2 regions of the Streptomyces sp. NPDC006365 genome follow, and region 1 is predicted to be linked to the other one. Evidence: riboswitches for the same ligand, from Rfam matches in the RefSeq annotation. Region 1 holds a riboswitch; the other holds the start of a gene.
The links. Region 1 has a riboswitch for glycine ahead of gcvP (aminomethyl-transferring glycine dehydrogenase). Riboswitches for the same ligand answer to the same signal wherever they lie in the genome.

Region 1 (11,573 bases):
GCCAGCGGGGTCGAGGTCAGCGCCCGGCCGTCCGACGCCATAGCGCTGGCGCTGCGCACCGGGACGCCGATCTACGGCAGCGACGGAGTGCTGGACGACGCGGGGATCGCGATTCCGGACGAGCAGGAGGACGAGGTGGAGAAGTTCCGCGAGTTCCTCGACCAGATCTCGCCCGAGGACTTCGGCACCAACAGCCAGTGACCCGGCCTGACGCACACAACCAGGGCTGGGGCTTCGGGACGAATATGCAGTGACCCTCCGGGACCACCGGCCGACAGGGCGTGCGGCGGTCGCGCCGGGAGCATTCGGCCAGCCTTTCCCCGTGATGGGGCACGGGAAACCACTCTTAGGGTGATTATCACTCGGCGTGCCGAGTGCGGTGGTCGTTGACGCACCCCCCGTGACTGCCTACCGTCGATGAGGCAGGTCAAGGGGACGGAGGTCGGCGTGAGAAGCAGCGGCGACGGTACGGCTGGGGGCGCCCCCGGACGCAGTCCGGTGGAGAGCGGCCCGTACCCTCCCCCAAGCTCTCGGCTCCGCTCGGGCATGGGGTATCCCCAGCATGGCGGCGCGGCCGACCACGCTCCACAGCAGCGTCCGGCGCCGGCGCCGGACGGTGGCGGGGTGGCGTCCGAGGAGATCGGCTATCGCGGTCCCACGGCCTGCGCTGCCGCGGGCATCACCTACCGGCAACTGGACTACTGGGCCCGCACAGGCCTCGTCGAGCCGAGTGTGCGGCCTGCCTACGGGTCGGGGACGCAGCGGCTGTACAGCTTCCGGGACGTTGTCGTCCTGAAGATCGTCAAGCGGTTTCTCGATACGGGTGTGTCGTTGCAGAACATCCGTACCGCGGTCCAGCACCTGCGGGAGCGCGGATTCCGTGACCTCGAGCGCATGACGCTGATGAGCGACGGGGCGACGGTCTACGAGTGCTCCTCGCCCGACGAGGTCCACGCGCTGCTCCAGGGTGGGCAGGGCATCTTCGGGATCGCCGTGGGGGTGGTCTGGCGCGACGTGGAGAGCGCGCTCTCGCAGCTGCACGGGGAGCGCGTCGACACGGGGGAGACACTCGTCGGGCACCATCCCGCGGACGAGCTGGCGCGGCGTCGCAACCGCGCGGTCTGAGCGAGCGGTTACCGGAGGGTCCCGCACATCGAGGGGCCAGGGCTTGCGCACCGAGGGGCGAGGGCTGCTGCGTACGGGGGCATTGTCAGTGGCGTAGGGCAGCATCGGAGATATGAGAGCCGCGCCCACGATCCTGCATCTCGACATGGATGCCTTCTTCGCCTCGGCGGAGCAGGCGGCCAAGCCGAGCCTGCGCGGCAAAGCGGTCATCGTGGGTGGGCTCGGGCCGCGGGGTGTGGTCGCGACGTGCTCGTACGAGGCCCGGGTCTTCGGGGTCCATTCCGCGATGCCCATGGCGCAAGCGCGACGGCTGGCGCCGAACGCCGCGTATCTGGTGCCCCGGTTCGGGTTCTACCGGGAGATCAGTGAGCAGGTGATGGGGCTGCTGCGCGAGCTGTCGCCGCTGGTGGAGCCGCTGAGCCTGGACGAGGCTTTCGTCGATCTGGAGGCCGGGGGAGCGGCCTGGGACGAGGCTTCGGCCCGGCTGGCGGGGGCGAAGCTGCGCGCGGACATCCGGGCCGTCACCGGGCTGACCGGGTCGGTGGGGCTGGCGGCCTCCAAGATGCTCGCGAAGATCGCCTCAGAGCAGGCCAAGCCCGACGGTCTGGTGGTGATAGACCCGGGGACGGAGCGCGAACTGCTCGCTCCCATGTCGGTGCGTACATTGCCCGAGGTGGGGCCGGCCACCGGGGACCATCTGCGGCGGGCCGGGATCACGACGGTCGGGGAGATCGCCGAGGCGGGTGAGGACGAGGTCGTACGGCTCCTCGGAAAGGCCCACGGAAGCGCGCTGTACGCCATGGCGCTGGCGCACGACGAGCGGCCCGTGGTGGCCGAGCGGGACACAAAGTCGGTGTCCGTCGAGGACACCTACGACGTGGACATCCATGAACGGGTGCGGGTGCGGATGGAGGTGCAGCGGCTCGCCGACCGGTGTGTGCGGCGGCTGCGCGGCGCGCATCTGTCGGGGCGGACCATCGTCCTCAAGGTGCGGCGGTACGACTTCTCGACGCTGACCCGTTCCGAGACTCTGCGGGGCCCCACGGACGACGCCGCGGTGGTGCGGGAGGCGGCCGCGCGGCTGCTGGAGTCCGTGGACACCACCGGAGGCGTACGGCTGCTGGGAGTCGGGGTTTCTGGGCTCGCCGACTACACACAGGAGGATCTCTTCGCGCAGGTTCGGGCGCAGGCCGAGGCACGGACCCACGCGGGTGAGCCGGAGCATCCGGCGCAGGACGAGGCGCAGGAGCCGGCCGATGAGCAGGAGGCGCCCGCCGTGCGGCGGTGGGCCGCGGGGCATGACGTACGGCATGCCGAGTTCGGGCACGGGTGGGTGCAGGGCAGTGGCATCGGGCGGGTCACGGTGCGGTTCGAGACGCCCGACTCCGAACCCGGGCGCGTACGCACCTTTCGCATCGACGATCCGGAGCTGGAGCCGGCGGACCCGCTGCCGCTGGTGTCGCGAAGACCGTAGGCCTCGGCGACAGCGCTCCGCCGGGAATACCGCACCGGATGCGAAAAGCTCGCCTAGGGCTCGTCCGAGCCTGCCAGGTGGCCGAAGTCGCGGTCCGGGGGCGGAGGCGGGGGAGTTACGTCGAGGCCGTAGTGGTGGTAGAGCTGGAGTTCTTGTTCCGGGGAGAGATGGCGGCCGACGCCGAAGTCGGGGGCGTCCTTGATGAGGGCGCGGTCGAAGGGGATCCGCAAGGTGCCCTCGACCAGTTCGCTGGGCTCCAGGGGCACGAAGGCATCCCTGCCGAACAGGCCGGTGCGTATGGCGGCCCACTCCGGCGTACCGGTCGCGTCGTCGAGATAGACCTCGTCGACAGTGCCGATCTTGTGGCCGTCGCGGTCGAACGCCTTGCGGCCGATCAGGTTGCGCGGATCGATGTCGGTCTGCACGGGCCCTCCATCTGGTCACAACTCATCCGTCAGCACTACGCATCCATAAGCACTACGAAAGGGCACTTTGCGGTGGGCGGCCACTCGGGGGATGCCCGCTGGTACTCTGTCAACGGCCGCTGACCCCGTGCGGGAGAGTCCTCCAAGGCTTCATCGGAGGCGCCGAAGGAGCAAATCCTCCCCGGAATCTCTCAGGCCCACGTACCGCGCGGACGAGGCCACTCTGGAAAGCAGAGCGGGTGTTTGACGGCTTCCGCTCTCACCGACGGTGAAAGCCGGGACGCCGTACAGACGGCGGACCGGTGAAGCTCTCAGGTCGAGATGACAGAGGGGGAGGCCGTCCGGGCACCCGCGCCGTGGTGCCCTCGAAGGTCGTGTCAGACCAGGAGGCCTCCGCAAATGACCGCCCATCGCATTCCGCTCTCCGAGCTCGAACGGGGAATCCCCTTCGAGCAGCGCCACATCGGGCCCGACACCGAGGCCCGGGCCAAGATGCTCGCGCAGGTGGGGTACGGCTCGCTCGAAGAGCTGACGGCCGCCGCGGTGCCGGATGTGATCAAGGACGCCGAGGCGCTCGCGCTGCCGGCCGCGCGCTCCGAGGCCGAGGTCCTCGCCGAGTTGCGCTCCCTCGCGGACCGTAACGAGGTCCTCGACTCGATGATCGGGCTCGGCTACCACGGCACGTTCACGCCGCCGGTGATCCTGCGCAACGTCATGGAGAACCCGGCCTGGTACACCGCGTACACCCCGTATCAGCCGGAGATCTCGCAGGGCCGCCTGGAGGCGCTGCTGAACTTCCAGACCATGGTCGCCGACCTTACGGGCCTGTCGACGTCGGGAGCCTCGCTGCTCGACGAGGGCACCGCCGCGGCCGAGGCCATGGCGCTGTCGCGACGCGTGGGCAAGGTCAAGAACGGCGTCTTCCTCGTCGACACCGACGCGCTGCCGCAGACCATCGCCGTCATCGAGACGCGCGCCGAGCCGATCGGCGTCGAGGTGGTCGTCGCGGATCTCAGCGAGGGCATCCCGGCCGATGTCTGCGAGCGTGGCGTGACCGGCCTGCTCATCCAGTACCCGGGCGCCTCCGGTGCCGTACGGGACATCAAGCCCGTCATCGAGCAGGCGCATGAGCTGGGCGCGATCGTCACCGTCGCCGCCGATCTGCTGGCGCTGACGCTGCTTGCCTCGCCGGGCGAGCTCGGCGCCGACATCGCGGTCGGCACGACCCAGCGCTTCGGAGTACCGATGGGCTTCGGCGGGCCGCACGCCGGATACATGGCGGTCCACGAGAAGTTCGCCCGCAACCTGCCGGGCCGTCTCGTCGGTGTCTCGCTGGACGCGGACGGCGACCAGGCGTACCGGCTCGCCCTTCAGACGCGGGAGCAGCACATCCGCCGGCAGAAGGCGACCAGCAACATCTGTACGGCTCAGGTCCTGCTCGCCGTGATGGCCGGTATGTACGCCGTCTACCACGGTCCGGAGGGCCTCAGGTCGATCGCGCAGCGCACCCATCGGTACGCCACGATCCTCGCCGCGGGGCTCAAGGCGGGCGGAGTCGAGGTCGTCCACGAGGCGTACTTCGACACGCTCACCGTCCGGGTGCCGGGCAGGGCCGCCGAGATCGTCGCGGCCGCCCGCGAGGGTGGGGTCAACCTGCGTCTCGTCGACGCCGACCAGCTGTCCATCGCCTGCGACGAGACCACCACGCGGACCCAACTGGGCGCCGTCTGGACCGCGTTCGGCGTCGAGGGCGACATTGAGGCGCTGGACGCCTCCGCCGACGACACGCTGCCCACCGCGCTGCTGCGCACCGACGAGTACCTCACGCACCCGGTGTTCCACCAGCACCGCTCCGAGACCGCGATGCTGCGCTATCTGCGCCGCCTCGCCGACCGCGACTACGCGCTCGACCGCGGCATGATCCCACTCGGATCCTGCACCATGAAGCTCAATGGCACCACCGAGATGGAGCCGGTCACCTGGCCGGAGTTCGGGCAGATGCATCCGTTCGCGCCCGCCGAACAGGCACAGGGCTACCTCACGCTCATCCGTGAGCTGGAGGAGCAGCTTGCCGAGGTCACCGGCTACGACAAGGTGTCGCTCCAGCCCAACGCCGGTTCGCAGGGCGAGCTGGCCGGCCTGCTCGCCGTACGCGGATATCACCGCGCGAACGGCGACGAGCAGCGCACCGTCTGCCTCATCCCGTCCTCCGCGCACGGCACGAACGCGGCGAGCGCCGTCATGGCCGGCATGAAGGTCGTCGTCGTGAACACCGCCGAGGACGGCGAGATCGACGTCGAGGACCTGCGCGCCAAGATCGAGCAGCACCGTGACGAGCTGGCGGTGCTGATGATCACGTACCCCTCAACGCACGGTGTCTTCGAGGAGCACGTCGCCGACATCTGCGCGCAGGTGCATGACGCGGGCGGTCAGGTGTACGTGGACGGCGCCAACCTGAACGCGCTGGTGGGCCTCGCCAAGCCGGGCCGCTTCGGCGGTGACGTCTCGCACCTCAACCTGCACAAGACGTTCTGCATCCCGCACGGCGGTGGCGGTCCGGGCGTCGGCCCGGTCGGTGTACGCGCGCATCTGGCGCCGTATCTGCCGAACCACCCCCTGCAGCCCGCCGCGGGCCCGGAGACGGGCGTCGGCCCGATCTCGGCCGCTCCCTGGGGTTCGGCCGGGATCCTGCCGATCTCCTGGGCGTACGTACGCCTCATGGGCGGCGAGGGGCTCAAGCGAGCCACGCAGGTCGCCGTGCTGAGCGCGAACTACGTGGCCAAGCGGCTGGAACCGCACTATCCCGTGCTGTACACCGGTCCCGGCGGGCTTGTGGCGCACGAGTGCATCATCGATCTGCGGCCGCTGACCAAGGCGACCGGCGTGAGCGTCGACGACATCGCCAAGCGACTGATCGACTATGGGTTCCACGCGCCGACGATGTCCTTCCCGGTGGCCGGGACGCTGATGATCGAGCCGACCGAGAGCGAGGATCTGGCCGAACTCGACCGGTTCTGCGAGGCGATGATCGCCATTCGTACGGAGATCGAGCGGGTCGGCTCCGGGGAGTGGCCGTCGGACGACAACCCGCTGCGGAACGCTCCACACACGGCGGCCGTGCTCGGCGGCGCATGGGAACACGTGTACAGCCGTGAGGAGGCCGTCTTCCCGGCAGGGGTGTCGGCCGCGGACAAGTACTGGCCGCCGGTGCGGCGGATCGACCAGGCGTACGGCGACCGGAACCTGGTCTGCTCCTGCCCGCCGCTGGACGCTTACGACGAGTAGCCGCGTCATCGCGTCCGGGCATACGTCGGGGCCGGTTCCGGGATGTCCCGGGGCCGGCCCCTCATATGTCCTGGCAGCGTGCCTGGCGTCCCCCGTGGTGCGCCCGTGCGGCTCAGGCGGCGGTCATCACCTGCGCGCCGGCGAGCGGTCGGTGCGGGGCGATGATCCGGCCGTCCGGCAGGAGCTCACCGGTGTCCTCGAAGAGCAGGACGCCGTTGCACAGCAGGCTCCATCCCTGCTCCGGGTGGTGCGCCACGAGGTGCGCTGCTTCCCGGTCGGCGGAGTCGGCTGTCGGACACGGTGGCTGGTGCTGGCACATTGGTGGGATCTTTCCCTGTGTAGTGAGGTCGGTGATCGTCTTGTGGTCTGTGCTGCGGCTCGATGTGGTGTCCATGGCCGCCCCCCGTTTGTCAGTCGGTACGGAACCCAGTGTTGCCCTATAAACGTCAATCCGCAGGGATTTCGAGGTGGCGCTCCTCACAGGTTGATGACGCACCACTCGTGCGGATGGTTCATTCCAACTGGGCTGCCTGTTCGGGTGGTTCGGAATGGCCGGATAGGTCTAGTCATAATGGGCCCGGCGTGCGCTGCGTCCCTTCCCTCACTCTCGGCTTCGCTCGAGCGGGGGAACCCCCTCGCCACTGCACGCAGCAGCGTGCCCCGCGACCGGGGTGGGGCCGCGGGGCACGGAAGCCGAGGTGTGCTCAGGCCGGTGAGCCGAGCAGCGGGGGAGTGGAGGCGGGGGTGAGCCGGTTGGTCAGGACGGGCAGCAGTTCGGCCACGCGGTGCGGGCGGTGCGCGGCGATGCCGGGTGGCGCGGGAGCGAGGGGCACCAGGAGATCGGTGGCGGCGGGGTGGCCTTCGGCGCCGTCGGCGGTGCAGTCGCCGTGCAGCCAAAGCGTGAGCATGTAGAGCTCGGGTACGGAGAGCAGGCGGGCCTGGTAGGACTGCGTCATGGCCTCCGCCTGGCGCAGCGCGTGCTCTGTGGCGGTGACGTACGGCCCCTCGAAGAAGTGGGAGAAAGCCCATCCGTCGGGGGTCAGCCTGGTCTCGGCAGCCGCCACGGCAGACCCACCGCAGCGGATGAGGAAGCGCCACCCTGCGAGACGGGTGGCCGAGGCGCCGGCCGGGGTGATCCGGTCGAGCACGTGGACGGGCAGCGGGAGGTCGGGGGTCGCGGGGCCCTGGGCGTTGCGAAGGGACGATGGGGGTCCCCCCGCTCGAGCGAAGCCGAGAGTGGGGGAGGGTGCCTCGCGGACGGCGGTGGGAGAACCGAGGGCCGTGAGGACGGTACGTACAGCGGGCGCGGGAGCCGGAGGGACATGCAGCGGCATGGTGAGTCGCCTCTCTTCGACAGGCACAGGTGGCGCGAGGGCGGTGGCGGACGACGCTGTCAGCACTTGGGGGCAGAGGGGCGGGGTTCCCGGCCTGTGGGGCCACCGTGCTGCCTGTCGCGCGGCGTCTGGCGCGTACGCTCGCATCAAGGGTTCTTCTGTCGCTTTGCGATCGCACGCATCAGACGCTGCGCGGCTCACCTCGCGGTGAATGACGTCACTGTGACGACAGGTCCGGCGACCACGAGCGCCGACTCTCTGCCTCGTTCGAGAAGTTTATACGACACGTGTTCAGGCGGTGTTTCGTCTAGCAGTTGCGCAGATTAAGGGATAGGCACAATTCGGTCGTCGATAAGGGCCTTTGATCCCGATTCTCCATGAGTGCCCGGTGATGACCTCGGGATACCTCACCGAAACGGTCGGCCAAATGTCGTCGGCGTTTTTTACGAGACCGCAACTCGTCGCAGAAGAGGTCATCGCCCGGCCGAAAACCGTGCCCTGCCTCATGCCGCGTGAATGTGCCTGGAGATCCTGCGTCCAGGGTAGCGGCCGACAGGACTGTCCAGGACGTTATCGATCGCATTGCCTGGGCATCATCCCCCGTGACCCGGGACGTCAGCGGCCGGTTTGTCGGGCTGCCCAGTCGAGGAGGGACGCTTCGATGGGGGAGAAGGTCGAGGCAGCGTCGTTCGGCCTGTCCGATCGGCAGCGCTACCGAGGCAAGCTCCGGCAGTGCCTGGCGGGGCTTGAGCGGCTGTTGGCGGACGAGCGGTTCGACCGCCCGAAGAACCTTATGGGCCTGGAGATCGAGCTCAATCTCGCGGGGCCGGACGGTATGCCGCGCATGATGAACGCTCAAGTACTTGAACGTATCGCCAGCCGTGATTTCCAAACAGAACTCGCCATGTTCAACCTGGAAGTCAACATTGCCCCACATCGACTGGGGGGCCGCGTATTCGACCGCCTCGCCGAGGAGTTGCGCACCTCGCTCGCATATGCCGATCGCAAAGCGAACGAGGTCGACGCGGGCGTCGTGATGGTCGGCATTCTGCCCACGCTCGCACGCGACGACCTGGTCTCCGCGAACCTCTCCGACGTGGACCGCTACACCCTGCTCAACGACCAGATCGTGGCGGCCCGCGGCGAGGACTTCACACTTGAAATCGACGGCGTCGAGCGGCTCAGCTGCACGTCCGCGTCCATAGCGCCCGAAGCCGCCTGCACCTCCGTGCAGTTGCACCTTCAGGTCACGCCGGGCCGCTTCGCCGACGTGTGGAACGCGGCGCAGGCGATCGCCGCCGTGCAGGTCGCGGTCGGCGCCAACTCCCCGTTTCTGTTCGGCCGCGAGCTGTGGCGCGAGTCCCGGCCGCCGCTGTTCCTGCAGTCCACCGACACGCGTCCGCCCGAGTTGCAGGCCCAGGGGGTGCGTCCGCGCACCTGGTTCGGAGAGCGGTGGATCTCGTCGGCGTACGACCTCTTCGAGGAGAATCTGCGCTACTTCCCGGCGCTGCTGCCGATCTGCGACGACGAGGATCCGCAGCGCGTCCTGAACGACGGCGGCATCCCCCGGCTCGGCGAACTCGTGCTGCACAACGGCACCATCTACCGCTGGAACCGCCCGGTGTACGGCATCGACGACGGCGTTCCGCATCTGCGCGTCGAGAACCGCGTACTGCCCGCCGGTCCGACCGTCACCGACGTCATCGCCAACACGGCCTTCTACTACGGGCTCATACGCGCCCTCGCCGGGGACGCCCGGCCCGTATGGACGCGGCTGCCCTTCGAGGCCGCCGCCGCCAACTTCGACCACGCGTGCCGATATGGCATCGACGCACACCTTCAGTGGCCGCGGCGCGGCCGGTACGGCGGGACGACGCGGGTGCCCGCGGTGCAGCTGGTGCTGGACGAGCTGCTGCCGCTCGCGGAGGCGGGTCTGGACGCGTGGGGTGTCGAGCCGGCCGACCGGGAGTTCTACCTCGGGGTGATCGAGGAGCGGTGCAGAAGCCGGGTGAACGGAGCGTCCTGGCAAGCCAGTACATTCCACCGGGCGCTGGAGACCGGCGTGGACCGGGGGGCGGCGCTGGCCGCCATGACGAAACGTTATTGCGAGCTGATGCACCTCGGTGAGCCGGTACACACCTGGCCGGTGGGGTTGCCGGAGCCGGCGATCCCCCTGGGGTGACTCGCGATCCGACTCGGCGAGCCCGGGATCCCGCTGCGGCGATCAACTCCGGCTGCCCGCCCGCACGATGGCCTTGAGGATCAGCGAGTGGATCTCGGGCGGGTCGGTGACCAGATGGCCCGAGCCGCCCGTCGCCTTCGCGATCTGGTCGACCTCGTCCTGGTCGGCGTCCGGGCCCACGGCGATCGCGATCAGTGGCACTGGGGCGCTCCGGATCGGTGAGCCTCTGGAGCTCGGCGACGAGCTGGGCCCGCGAGATGCTGCCCGGGTCCTCGTTGACCCCGGCGGTCAGGCGCACGACGCTGTCCTGGCAGGTCGGCCGGAGGGGCAGCAGCCCGCCCTCGATTGCCGCCACGTGCCCCCGGCGAAGGAGGGAACGAGCGCGGTCGCGATCGCCACCTCGCGAGGTCGCGCGTGTGGACGGGGGTCGGCTGTGTTCCTCCCGCGCCGGTCAGGCAAGCTGTGACGTCCCATGCGGTGGTGCCCCTCCCTGCCTGAGCCGTGAGCCGTACGGCGGCCGTATGACGTGGCTTGACAGGGGGTGGTACGCCCCGTAGGGCGTCCGTCCCCCGACGACCTGTCGCGCACGATCTTCGTAACTTCTTTCGAGACCTTGGCGGGGCCAGGATGGGGATGAGACGGAATTACACAACTGGAGGCACGTGTGCAGGCGGAGGCGGGGTCGGTGGCCGATTCTTTTCCAGCGGAGCAGCCGGCGCGACGAATTTTTCGCGATGAGATGCTGCTCGTGCTGGGGGTGTCGCTCGGTGCGAGCGGGGTTTCCGCGCTGATCAGCTTTGTCGGGTCGGTGACGAAGCCCGGTGGCCTGAAGGATCAGGCGGCCAATCTGAACGCTTCGGCGGCACCGGGGCGTCCATGGCTCGATCTGGCCTGGCAGCTGTTCGGGATCACGTCGGCGTTGGTCCCGGTTTTGCTCGTCGCGCACCTGCTGCTCCGCGAGGGGGCGGCGTTGCGCACCATCGGCTTCGACCGCACCCGTCCGTGGCCGGATCTGGGCCGGGGTGCGGCGATCGCAGCGGTGATCGGCAGTACGGGGATCGCCTTCTATCTGGCGTCCCGTGGCCTCGGGTTCAACCTCACGGTGGTTCCGGAGTCGCTGCCCGACGTGTGGTGGAAGTACCCCGTGCTGATCCTCTCCGCGGTGCAGAACGCCGTCCTGGAGGAAGTGATCGTCGTCGGATATCTGCTGCGCCGGCTCGGGCAGTTGGGGTGGACGCCGGGCACCGCGCTGATGGCCAGCTCCGTACTGCGCGGCTCGTATCACCTGTATCAGGGCATCGGCGGGTTCATCGGGAACATGGTCATGGGGGTCGTCTTCGTCTACCTGTACCGCCGCTGGGGCCGCGTCGGACCGTTGGTGGTCGCCCACTCACTGCTCGACATCGGGGCGTTCGTGGGGTACGCGCTGCTGGCGGGCAAGGTGGGGTGGCTGCCCACTGCGTGAACATTACGGATCTGGAAGGGGCGTACGAGGATGTCGTACGCCCCTTCTGTGCTGTTCACGTGTGGAGTTCGCCATCGATGACGGTGACCGCGCGGCCCGTGAGCAGGGTGCGGTCGCCGTGGATGCGGGTGTGGACCAGGCCTGAGCGGGGGGATGCCTGGAGGCCGGTGAGGTCGGGGCGGCCGAGGCGCTCGGACCAGTAGGGGGCGAGCGCCGTGTGGGCGCTGCCGGTGACCGGGTCTTCGTCGATGCCTATCCTCGGGAAGAAGCAGCGCGAGACGAA
Region 2 (11,573 bases), on a different contig from region 1:
GCGATGATCACGTACGTCAGGCCCAGCTCCTGCTGGAGGTCGTCCAGCAGGTTCACGACCTGCGCCTGGATGGACACGTCAAGGGCGGAGACCGGCTCGTCCGCCACGACCAGCTTCGGGTTGAGCGCGAGCGCGCGGGCGATGCCGATGCGCTGGCGCTGGCCGCCGGAGAACTCGTGCGGATAGCGGTTGTAGTGCTCGGGGTTGAGGCCGACCACCGACAGCAGCCGCTGGACCTCCTTCTTGATGCCGCCCTCGGGCGTGACGCCCTGGAGCTTGAAGGGGGCCCCGATGATGGTGCCGATCGTGTGGCGCGGGTTCAGCGACGAGTACGGGTCCTGGAAGATCATCTGGACGTCACGGCGCATCGGGCGCATATCGCCGACCCCGAGGTGCGTGATGTCCCTGCCCTCGAACTCCACGGTGCCCGCGGTCGGTTCGAGCAGCCGGGTGATCAGCCGGCCCATCGTCGACTTTCCGCAGCCCGATTCGCCGACGACGCCGAGCGTTTCGCCGGACTTGACCTCGAAGTCGATGCCGTCGACCGCCCGCACCGCGCCGACCTGCCGCTGGAGCAGGCCCTTGCGGATCGGGAAGTGCTTCTGGAGCCCGGTCACCTTCAACAGGGTCTCGCCGGGGGCGGCGTCCTTGGTGAGGGTCGCGCCCGGGGCCGTCTTCGGGCCCGCGCCGTCGCTCTCTGCGGGTTTGGTCACTGCCGCGTCCTCGGGTTTCTCACTCACAGCTTGGGCGCAATCTCTTCGGTCCAGATACGCTCCCGCTGCTCCTGCGTCATATGGCAGGCGGCCCAGTGCTGGCTGCCGACCTCGGCAAGCTCGGGGCGGACCGTGCGGGTGACGTTGTCCTTGGGGACGTCCGCGTACGGGCAGCGCGGGTTGAAGGCGCAGCCCGACGGGATGTTGATCAGCGAGGGCGGGGAGCCCTTGACCGGGATGAGCCGCTCCTGCTGGTCGCGGTCGAGGCGCGGCATCGAGCCCAGCAGGCCCCAGGTGTAGGGGTGCCGGGGCTCGTAGAAGACCTTCTCGGCCGGGCCGCGCTCGACGCAGCGGCCGCCGTACATCACCAGGATGTCGTCGGAGAGCTCGGCGACGACGCCCAGGTCGTGGGTGATGATGATGACCGCGGAGCCGAACTCCTTCTGCAGATCGCGGATCAGGTCCAGGATCTGCGCCTGGACGGTCACGTCCAGGGCGGTCGTCGGCTCGTCCGCGATGAGCAGTTCCGGGTTGTTGACCAGCGACATCGCGATCATCGCGCGCTGGCGCATACCGCCGGAGAACTCGTGCGGGTAGCCGTCGACGCGCTTGTCCGGCTGCGGAATGCCCACGCGGTCGAGCATCTCGATCGCGCGCCGCCGCGCGGTCTTCTTGTCGACGTCGTGGTGGATGCGGTACGCCTCCACGATCTGGTGGCCGATCGTGTAGTACGGGTGCAGCGCCGACAACGGGTCCTGGAAGATCATCGCCATCTCGCGGCCACGCAGTTTGCGTACGTGGTCCGGGTCGGCGGTGAGCAGTTCCGTGCCGTCCAGCCAGATCTCGCCGGAGATCTGCGCCTTGCGCTTGCCGTACTGGCCGGTGGTGTGCAGGCCCATGATGCCGAGCGAGGTCACCGACTTGCCGGAGCCGGACTCGCCCACGATGCCGAGGGTCTTGCCCTTCTCCAGCGTGAAGTTGAGCCCGTCGACGGACTTGACCAGTCCGTCGTCCGTCGGGAAGTGCACCTTCAGGTCGCGGACTTCGAGGAAGGCGGTCGGGGCCGGCGAGTCCTTCACGGGCTCGCTCAGCGCCGCCCCGCTCTTGCTGAGTTCGGTCATGCGAGCCTCACTCGGGGGTCGATCACGGCGTACAGGATGTCCACGACGAGGTTGGCGACGATCACCGCGAGCGAGGTGATCAGTGTGACGCCCAGGATCACTGGGAGGTCCTTGTCGCTGATCGCCTTGAGGACCGCCTGCCCGAGGCCGGGAAGACTGAAGGTGGTCTCGGTGAGGATCGCGCCGCCGATCAGGGCGCCGAGGTCCATACCGAGCATGGTCAGGATCGGCGTCATGGTGGAGCGCATGGCGTGCTTGCCTATGACGACCGGCTCGCGCAGGCCCTTGGCGCGGGCGGTGCGGATGTAGTCCTCGCCCATGACTTCCAGCATGGTTGCTCTGGTGATCCGGGCGTACATCGCCGCATAGAGGAAGGCGAGGGTGATCCAGGGCAGGATCATGCCGCCGAGCCAGCCGGTGAAGCTTTCCTCGAGCGGGACGTACTGGGCGTCGAGCCAGCCGAGTCCGTAGCTGAAGATCGCCAGCGACAGCAGACCGGTGAAGTAGATCGGGAGCGAGACGCCGGCGAGGGCGACGACCATCGCGCTGCGGTCCCACAGGGTGCCCCGCTTGAGCGCGGAGAGCACACCCGCCGCGACCCCGAACAGCAGCCACAGCACGGCGGCACCGAGCGCGAGCGCCAGTGTCACCGGGAAGCGGTCGGTGAGCACCGGCCAGATGGCCTGCTCGTTGCGGAAGGAGTAACCGAAGCACGGTGCCGCGCAGTTGGTCACATCGCCGCCACCGACGTACGTACGTCCAGCGAGGAGGCCTTTGAAGAACTCCCAGACCTGGGCGAGGATCGGGTCGCCGAGACCCAGCTTCTGGCGGACCGCCTCGATGGCCCCGGGGTCGGCCTGCTTGCCCACGAACATCGTGGCCGGGTCCACGCCCGCCCACCGGGGGACGAGGAAGAAGATGCAGAAGACCACCAGGATGATGACCACCAGCATCACTGCGGCGGCGAAGAGCCGCCTGATGAGGTAAGCGAGCACTGCTCTCGGCCCGGCGGCGGACCGTGGGCCACCGGAGGTCTTCCGGTGGCCCACGGGTTACGCCGCGCCGGCCTTCACCTGCCTTTCGTGCCGTATGGCGGGTGCGCCGGTCGGATTTACTTCTTCAGACCCAGGTTCACGAAGTCGTACTGACCGCTGTAGTTGTCGGTCGTGTAGACGTTCGCCAGGTTGTTGCCGCGCCAGTTGATGAACTTCTCGAAGACGAAGGGCAAGTAGTAAGCGCCCTCCATGACCTTGTGGTTGATCTCCGTGGAGATCTGCTCCTTCTTCGCTTCGTCCAGTTCCGTGACGTAGTCATCGAAGAGGCCGTCGATCGCCTTGTCCTTGATCAGGGCGAAGTTGTTGTTGCCGCTCTCAAGGATGTACTTGCTGCTCCACAGAGGCAGACCGAAGCCCTGCACGGTCGGGAAGTCCGGGCCCCAGCCCATGATGATGATGCCGTAGCCCTTCTTCTTCACGTTCTCGGGGCTGCCGATGATGCCACTGGTCTGCGCACCGTCGTACTGGTCGATCTCGACGTCGATGCCGACCTTCTTCAGGGACGCCTGCAGCGACTCGGCGGTGGCCACCTCGACCGGCTTGTTGTTGCGGACCGCGATGGTGGTCTTGAAGCCGTTCGGCTGGCCGCAGGCCTTCAGCGCCTCCTTGGCCTTGGCGACGTTGCCCTTCTTGTCCGCGCCCGCCATGTCGTACGGGTCGTACTTCTGACCCTCGGCACCCGGGACGGACGGCGGCAGCATGTTGGTGCCGATGTCACCGCCGGCCACCGGGCCGCCGCGCGCGGTCTGCAGCGACTCGTGGTCGGCGCCGTAGAGCACGGCCTTGCGGCATTCCACGTTGTCGAACGGCTTCACGCTCTGCGGGAAGACCGCGTAGCGGACGTAGCCGGAGACCGGGTTGTCCAGGTTGCCCTTGTGCTCCTTCAGGGCGGTGGTGCGGCCCTGCGGGGACATGCCGGTCTGGTTGATGTCCAGATCGTAGTCACCGTTGATCAGGCGCTGGTCCATGTCATTGGCGTTGGTGAACAGCGTCAGCGAGATCTTGTCCGGGTACGCCTTGCGGACCGGGTCCGAGGACTGCTTCCAGTTCTCGTTGCGGACCAGGACCAGCTTCTTGTTCGGCGTGTACGACTGGAACTTGTACGGGCCGGACGAGAACGGCTTCAGGCCGTACTTGGACTTGGTGTCCTTGTCCTGACGGACCGGCGAGGCGAAGGCCATGGCGAGCATGTCCTCGAAGTCCGAGTTGGCCGCGGGCAGCTTGAAGACGATGGTCTTGTCGTCCGGGGTCTCGATCGCCTTCAGACCCAGCTTGTCCGCGGACGTGTCCTTGTAGGGGCCCGGGTACTCGCCCTTGGGGTCGAGGATGTCCTTCAGGTAGACGGGACCGCCGGACAGCACGTCCTGCGCCCACTGGCGCTCGATGCCGTACTTGACGTCCTTGGAGGTGATCGGCTTGCCGTCCTCCCAGGTCACCCCGTCACGCAGCGTGTACGTGTACGTCTTGCCGTCGTCGGTGATCTTCGCCGTGCTCGTGGCGAGGTCCGGGGTGACCTCGGCGCCCTTCGCTCCGGGCTCCGCCTTACCGGTCACCAGCGTGCGGCTGTAGTACCGCATGAAGTTCCAGGCGAAGCCGTAGTAGCCACGCGTGGTGTCCCACGAGTCGGCGTCCTGGACACCGGCGAACTTCAGCTCGCCGCCCTTCTTGGCCTCGGAGGCCTGGGCGACTTTGTTGTTGGCGGCGTTGAAGCCGGCCGCGCCGCCTTCCCCGCCGTCGTCGGTGCCGCCGCCGCCGCACGCCGCCGTGGCAAGCAGCGCGGCGACCACGCCGGCGGCGGCCACGGCCTGCTTGCGCCGCCCTGTGGTGCGTTGGGTAGTCACTCGGATCCTCCGTGTGTGTAGCGGCCCGCCGACAGATGACGGGCCCTGGGGGTACGGCAGTTCAGCGGGAACCCTTCGGATCCAGCGCGTCGCGCACGCCGTCGCCGAAGAGATTGAAGGCAAGCACGGTGATGAAGATCGCTACACCCGGGATCACCATGTACATGGGATCCGAGTCGTAGTAGTCGATCGCGCTCGAGAGCATCTGCCCCCAGGAGGCCGTGGGCGGCTTGACGCCCACGCCCAGGAAGCTGAGCGCCGCTTCGGTGAGGATGTTGGTCGGGATCATCATCGTCGTGTACACGATGATGGGCGCGACGAGGTTGGGCAGCAGCTCCTTGAACAGGATGTACATCCGCCCGGCCCCGAGACTGCGGGCGGCCTCGACGTACTCGCGCTCACGCAGCGAGAGCGTCTGGCCGCGCACCACACGTCCGACATAGGGCCAGCCGAAGAAGCCGATCACCAGGATCATCACGAACAGGCGGACACCCGTGCCGGTGAGGCCCAGCATCTCGTTCGGCATGACCGAGACCAGCGCGATGATGAAGAGCAGCTGCGGGAAGGCCAGCAGACCGTCCATCACACGGCTGATGACCGCGTCCAGCCAGCCGCCGAAGTAGCCGGCGAGGACACCCAGAACCGTGCCGAGCACGACAGCGACCATGGCGGACATGAAACCGACCAGGAGCGAGATGCGGGCGCCGTAGACGATGCGGGCGAACACGTCACGCCCGTTGACCGGTTCGACGCCGAAGGGGTGGTCCGCGCTGATGCCGCCCCAGGAGCCTTTGGGGGTCGAGAAGAGAGGGTCGATCAGGTCCTCGTGGTGCGTCTCCGGATCCTGCCCGACCAGGTTGGTGATCACCGGTGCGAGCAGTGCGATCGCGATCAGTACGAGCACGATGACGCCGCCCGTGAGGGCCAGCTTGTCGCGCTTGAGGCGCTCCCAGGCGATCCGGCCGAGGGAACGCCCCTGTACCGCCTTGCCCTCGGCGGAGCCGGCGAGCACCGCCTCCTCGGCAGCGCTCGGGGCCGCTTCCGCGGTCGGCTCGTGCAATGGTGCCGTCATCGTGGCAGCGACCCCTCTCAACCGGCTGTAGCCGGCCCCCACATGCCGCTTGTAAGCGGCCTGATTCAGTCCGTCGTACACAGGGGCGAACACCCCCGAAGCCGGAGTCTTCAACGGTTCAGCGATCTGTTGCCAGACCTGGCGGTGAATGGATGCCTAAACGTGATGCTGTCTGGGACGTTCCGTTATCCGAACGGTACGTAACGAGGTGCGGACGCGGGACAGTTGATACCCAAGAGCCACACGCCGCGTTTACCCGCGTAGATCGGGACAATAAACCCGAACCAGATCCGAAGTCGAATCGAGGTCGAACGAAAGGCGAACGGAGGGCATCAGGCGAGGTGAGCCCGGGTCAGCCGGGTCGGGCAAAGTCCGACGGAGCGTCAGTACGAGCGTGTCAGTACGAGTCCGGGTAGCCGTATCCGCCCGCCACCGGCGCCTGCGCGGGGGCCGCGTGGGCCTCGCGGTCGTAGAACGGGCGCGTCATGGCCCGCATCCACATGGCCACCGGGTCGTACTCGTCGGACATCGCGACGGTCGACACCGGCAGCCCCTCCGGCACGGCACCGATCGACTGCTGCATCATCGCCCGTACCGAGTCCACGGCGGGCGGACTCGTGTCGTACACATCGAGCCCGATGGCCAGATACGGAGCGCCCAGCGCGGGCTGTACCCAGGCGCGGCGCAGCGAGCGCACGGCGGCGGTGCGATGCGCGTTCTGCGCCAGGAGGGCGTAGAACTGCGGGAGTTCGATGCTCGGCTCGGCCATCCGGAGCGGGCCGGCGGGCTGCCGCTCCAGGCCGGTGGCGATGCGCCGCAGGTCGAGCCAGGGGACGCCGACGCCGCCGCCGGGCGCGTGCGGGTTCAGCCACAGGCCGTAGTGGTCGGGGTAGAGGGTGCGGGCCGCGTCGAGGCCGTCGACGACTTCGTACGAACGGTTCCAGCCGCTGGCCGAGAGTTCCTGGGCGGAGGTGACGCAGGGCGCGTAGCTGAAGCCCTCCACCTCCATGTTCCCGTACTGCGCGTCCGGTGAACCGGCCTGGCCATGCCAGAGCAGCATCCAGATCTGGCCCGCCGAGGGGGTCGCGAGCGCCCGCAGGAGCGCCTCGTAGGCGTCGTAACGCCCGGGCGTGACCTGGCGCAGCATGTGCTCGACCTGCCCGGCCGCGATGCCGCTGGCGCTCACCTGTACCGCCCCTTCGAGAAGTTGACTCGGATATGAAACCAGCTTATGCGCTGCGCTGGCTGAACCGGTTGGAGCTGACCTCCGCTGTAAGTGCCGATTCGAGCTCGGGGCTCCACGTCATTCGCGGGCTGCCGGTCCGTTGTCGCTTGTCGCGCAGTTCCCCGCGCCCCTTCGGGGCGCCCCTGACGGGGGCACTCTCTACAGCGGGCCCGCGTAGAAGGGGCGGACCCTTTCTCGTAGCCACGTGGTCACCGGGTCCACGGCTGCTTCCACGAAGACCAGGTTGACTGGCCAGGGGGCCGGGGCTCGGGTGAGCGCTCGGCCCAGGGCGTCCATGGGGAGGGTTCTGGCGTCGGGGTCCCAGGAGGTGAGTTCTACGCCTATGAACAGGACCGGGTCTGCCGTTTCGATGGCTGCCAGGCAGCGGCGGGCGGTTCGTACGGCGCCGGTGGCTTCGAACTCGGTCGAGGCGGCCGTCAGGAAGTCCACCGGGTCCTGCTGCCAGTCGGGCTCGAACAGGCGGACCCGGCCGCCGCTCGTGGGGCCGTCCAGCTCGGTGCGGCCGGCGCGGCACAGCTCGGCGACGGCGGGCGGGGGCAGCGGGATGCCTACCGTGCCCTCCGGGTTCACCGCGATGCCCACCTGTGGCGGCAGTCCGCGCGCGAACTCGACGGCGGGCGCGATCGTGTACGGCATGTGGTCGCCGGCGATCTGCCGGAACTGCTGCACCGAGCTGAAGACCGGGACGTACGCCTGTCCGCCGAGCTCCATCGCGGGCAGGTCCAGCGGGCCGCTGTGCGGGCCGCCGCCGTTCGGCAGTGGCACCCAGAGGAAGCTGCGCCCGAGGACCTCCACTATCCGGGCAGCCGCCGAGGGCCCCGCCGGAGCGCCGAGAGACGCGGCGAGCACCTCTTCCAACTCGTTGCCGGGCCAGCCGACGTGTGGATGGGGGTGCGCCTGTGCCGGGAAGTCCATCTGCCTCTACCACCTGCTCGAAAACCACTGCCGGAATCAGTGCCGGATAGGCCGGATACCACCGCCGGGGCAGCGACCGCTGCGACTGAAAACCCTAGCGCCCGCCTGGCGCGAGCCGTTTCAGTCGCCGCAGCCGATCCCGCTCAGTCGCCGAAGTCGATCCGCCGCAGCACATCCGCCGCGGACCGGTCGATGAGGACGGCCGAACCGCAGCCTTCCGGCAGGTCACCCTTCTCGACGGAGCGCAGCAGCCGGGCGACCGCGGCGCGGTGCCGGGCGAAGGCGTACCGCGAGACCCCGCGGCCGCGCTCGCGCTGGCCGTCCAGGGCCGTGTCCGGCGGGACGTCGAGCAGCAGCAGATGCAAAGTGCCGCCGCGGCGCCTGGCTTCGCGCGCGATCCAGTTGCGCACCCAGGCCTGGGTGCCGCAGTCGTGCACGACGACGCCCTCGCCGGAGCGCAGGGCGCGGCGCAGGCCCGCGTAGTGCGCGGCCCGTACGAGGGGGCGGTAGACCGCGTACGGCAGAAAGCGGGACAGGCGGTGGTCCCAGCGGTCGCGGGTGTCCTGTGAGTCGATGCGCACGCCCGTCACGGCGCGGCGCATCAGGGTCGACTTGCCGCTGCCCGGCAGGCCCGTGACCACGACGAGATCGGCCGCGCCGAAGCGCAGGCCGTGCGGACTGTGTCCCGCACGCTCCCGCAGATCACGGACGACGGGCGCCGGGAGCGGGCCGCACGCCTCCCTGGCCGGGACAGCCGGGACAGCGGGCTGCTTGGGCAGTGCGACGGCGGCACCCGTCGCGTACGCCGTGGTCCTGTTCACGCTGTTCGTCCTCCCCATGGGGTCGGGAGACCCATCCCCGTCGAGTGTAAAGAGAAGGTAATGCGTGCACCCTGTCGTTTTCGTTCTCGCCGTGCCACAGGCCCGTCACAGATCTCTGTGAATGACGTGAACGCCTCCGAGCCCCTGTGGAAGTCCCCCCTGCCGTGCCGCACCGATGCGTGCGATGATGTGCGCGCCAACTGCATACCGGCCGCTTGAATCCGCGCGGGAGAGTTCCGGGCACGTGTACACGAACGTGTACGAGTGTCCGGGCGCCGAAGGAGCAAGTCCCTCCCTTGAATCTCTCAGGCCCCGTTACCGCGCGGGCGAGGCACATCTGAAAAGCGGGCCGTCTCCTGGCAGCCAGGGGGTCGGCTCCACCCACGGTGCAAGCCAGTGACCGTACAGGTCACGGCGAACCTCTCAGGTTCCGATGACAGATGGGGAGGAACGACCTCGCCGTCATGCCTTGGGAGCCCTGTCCGATGAGCAGTACCATTCCACGCCGTACCGCACTCGATGCATTGCATCGCTCGCTCGGCGCCACCATGACCGACTTCGCCGGCTGGGACATGCCCCTGCGGTACGGATCCGAGCGCGACGAGCACCTCGCCGTACGTACGAAGGCGGGCCTCTTCGACCTCTCCCACATGGGCGAGATCACGGTCACCGGACCGAGGGCCGCGGCGCTGCTCGACTACGCGCTGGTCGGGAACCTCGGGAGCGTCAAGGTCGGCCGCGCCCGCTACACCATGATCTGCCGCGAGGACGGCGGCATCCTCGACGACCTGATCGTGTACCGGCTCGGAGAGACGGAGTACATGGTCGTCGCGAATGCGAGTAATGCACAGACCGTCCTGGAGGCGCTGGCCGAGCGCGCCGCCGGTTTTGACGCCGACGTCCGCGACGACCGCGACGCGTACGCGCTGCTCGCCGTCCAGGGCCCCGAGTCCCCCGGCATTCTGAAGTCGCTCACCGACGCGGACCTGGACGGCCTGAAGTACTACGCGGGCCTGCCCGGCACGGTCGCCGGCGTCCCGGCCCTGATCGCGCGCACCGGCTACACCGGCGAGGACGGCTTCGAGCTGTTCGTCGCCCCGGCCGACGCGGAGAAGCTGTGGCAGGCGCTGACCGAGGCGGGGTCCTCGGTGGGCCTCGTCCCCTGCGGCCTGTCCTGCCGGGACACGCTGCGCCTGGAGGCGGGCATGCCGTTGTACGGGCACGAACTGTCGACCTCGCTCACGCCCTTCGACGCGGGGCTCGGGCGGGTCGTGAAGTTCGAGAAGGAGGGCGACTTCGTGGGGCGCGAGGCGCTCGCCGAGGCCGCCTCCAGGGCTCAGGAGAACCCGCCGCGCGTCCTCGTCGGACTGATCGCCGAGGGCCGCCGAGTCCCGCGCGCCGGGTACGCGGTCGTCACCGAGGGCGAGGTCATCGGCGAGGTCACCTCCGGCGCGCCCTCGCCGACCCTCGGCAAGCCGATCGCGATGGCGTACGTCGACGCCGCGCACTCCGCGCCCGGCACGCCCGGTGTCGGAGTGGACATCCGGAGCAGCCACGAGCCGTACGAGGTCGTGGCGTTGCCGTTCTACAAGCGCCAGAAGTAGTCCCGCCGACGGTTCGGCAGCGCGCCGACGTGACGTACGTTCCCGTGTGCCGTCTCGTGTCCGCCGTCCGGCATCCGCGGTCTTGTCACACACGACAACCCGTTCATCACCACTCCCCGCGTACAGGAGAATCCAAGCCATGAGTAACCCCCAGCAGTTGCGCTACAGCAAGGAGCACGAGTGGCTGTCGGTCGCCGAGGACGGCGTCTCGACGGTCGGCATCACCGAGTACGCGGCCAACGCGCTCGGCGACGTCGTCTACGTCCAGCTCCCCGAGGTCGGCGACGCGGTGACCGCGGGCGAGACCTGCGGCGAGCTGGAGTCGACGAAGTCGGTCAGCGATCTGTACTCGCCGGTCACCGGTGAGGTCACCGAGATCAACCAGGACGTCGTGGACGACCCGGCGCTGGTGAACACCGCCCCGTTCGAGGGCGGTTGGCTGTTCAAGGTACGTATCGCCGAGGAGCCGAAGGACCTGCTCTCCGCGACCGAGTACGCCGAATTCTCCGGCTCCGACTCCGCCTCCTGAAGGACTCCTGACTGATGTCGCTTCTGAACCAGCCCCTGCACGAACTCGACCCGGACGTCGCCGCCGCGGTCGACGCCGAGCTGAACCGTCAGCAGTCCACCCTGGAGATGATCGCCTCGGAGAACTTCGCTCCGGTCGCGGTCATGGAGGCCCAGGGCTCGGTCCTCACCAACAAGTACGCCGAGGGCTACCCGGGCCGCCGGTACTACGGCGGCTGTGAGCACGTCGACGTCGTCGAGCGGATCGCCATCGAGCGGATCAAGGAACTCTTCGGCGCCGAGCACGCCAACGTCCAGCCGCACTCGGGCGCCCAGGCCAACGCCGCCGCGATGTTCGCCCTGCTCAAGCCCGGCGACACGATCATGGGCCTGAACCTCGCGCACGGCGGGCACCTGACTCACGGCATGAAGATCAACTTCTCCGGCAAGCTCTACAACGTCGTCGCTTACCACGTGGACGACGCGACCGGACAGGTCGACATGGCCGAGGTCGAGAAGCTGGCCAAGGAGTCCAGGCCGAAGCTGATCGTGGCCGGCTGGTCGGCGTATCCGCGGCAGCTGGACTTCGCCGCCTTCCGCCGCATCGCCGACGAGGTCGGCGCGTACTTGATGGTCGACATGGCGCACTTCGCGGGCCTGGTCGCGGCGGGACTGCAC

Region 2: another riboswitch for glycine. It lies ahead of gcvT (glycine cleavage system aminomethyltransferase GcvT); the one in region 1 lies ahead of gcvP (aminomethyl-transferring glycine dehydrogenase).

The regions. Positions count from the first base shown of each region.
Region 1 is NZ_JBIAHS010000001.1:8,070-19,642, forward strand. Features, by position in the region: gene ACFYO0_RS00050 (bifunctional nuclease family protein) at 1-201, shown strand, start outside; gene ACFYO0_RS00055 (MerR family transcriptional regulator) at 448-1,125, shown strand; gene ACFYO0_RS00060 (DNA polymerase IV) at 1,238-2,599, shown strand; gene ACFYO0_RS00065 (PRC-barrel domain-containing protein) at 2,653-3,024, opposite strand; glycine riboswitch at 3,145-3,241, shown strand; gene gcvP (aminomethyl-transferring glycine dehydrogenase) at 3,424-6,309, shown strand; gene ACFYO0_RS00075 (DUF5999 family protein) at 6,422-6,628, opposite strand; gene ACFYO0_RS00080 (hypothetical protein) at 7,014-7,643, opposite strand; gene ACFYO0_RS00085 (glutamate--cysteine ligase) at 8,305-9,825, shown strand; partial or broken gene ACFYO0_RS00090 (hypothetical protein) at 9,868-10,132, opposite strand; gene ACFYO0_RS00095 (CPBP family intramembrane glutamic endopeptidase) at 10,490-11,290, shown strand; gene ACFYO0_RS00100 (PhzF family phenazine biosynthesis protein) at 11,346-11,573, opposite strand, start outside.
Region 2 is NZ_JBIAHS010000015.1:1,139-12,711, reverse strand. Features, by position in the region: gene ACFYO0_RS32310 (ABC transporter ATP-binding protein) at 1-713, opposite strand, end outside; gene ACFYO0_RS32305 (ABC transporter ATP-binding protein) at 737-1,834, opposite strand; gene ACFYO0_RS32300 (ABC transporter permease) at 1,831-2,829, opposite strand; gene ACFYO0_RS32295 (ABC transporter substrate-binding protein) at 2,946-4,730, opposite strand; gene ACFYO0_RS32290 (ABC transporter permease) at 4,792-5,802, opposite strand; gene ACFYO0_RS32285 (enhanced serine sensitivity protein SseB C-terminal domain-containing protein) at 6,200-6,988, opposite strand; gene ACFYO0_RS32280 (enhanced serine sensitivity protein SseB) at 7,187-7,963, opposite strand; gene ACFYO0_RS32275 (AAA family ATPase) at 8,107-8,802, opposite strand; glycine riboswitch at 9,001-9,115, shown strand; gene gcvT (glycine cleavage system aminomethyltransferase GcvT) at 9,270-10,388, shown strand; gene gcvH (glycine cleavage system protein GcvH) at 10,528-10,917, shown strand; gene glyA (serine hydroxymethyltransferase) at 10,932-11,573, shown strand, end outside.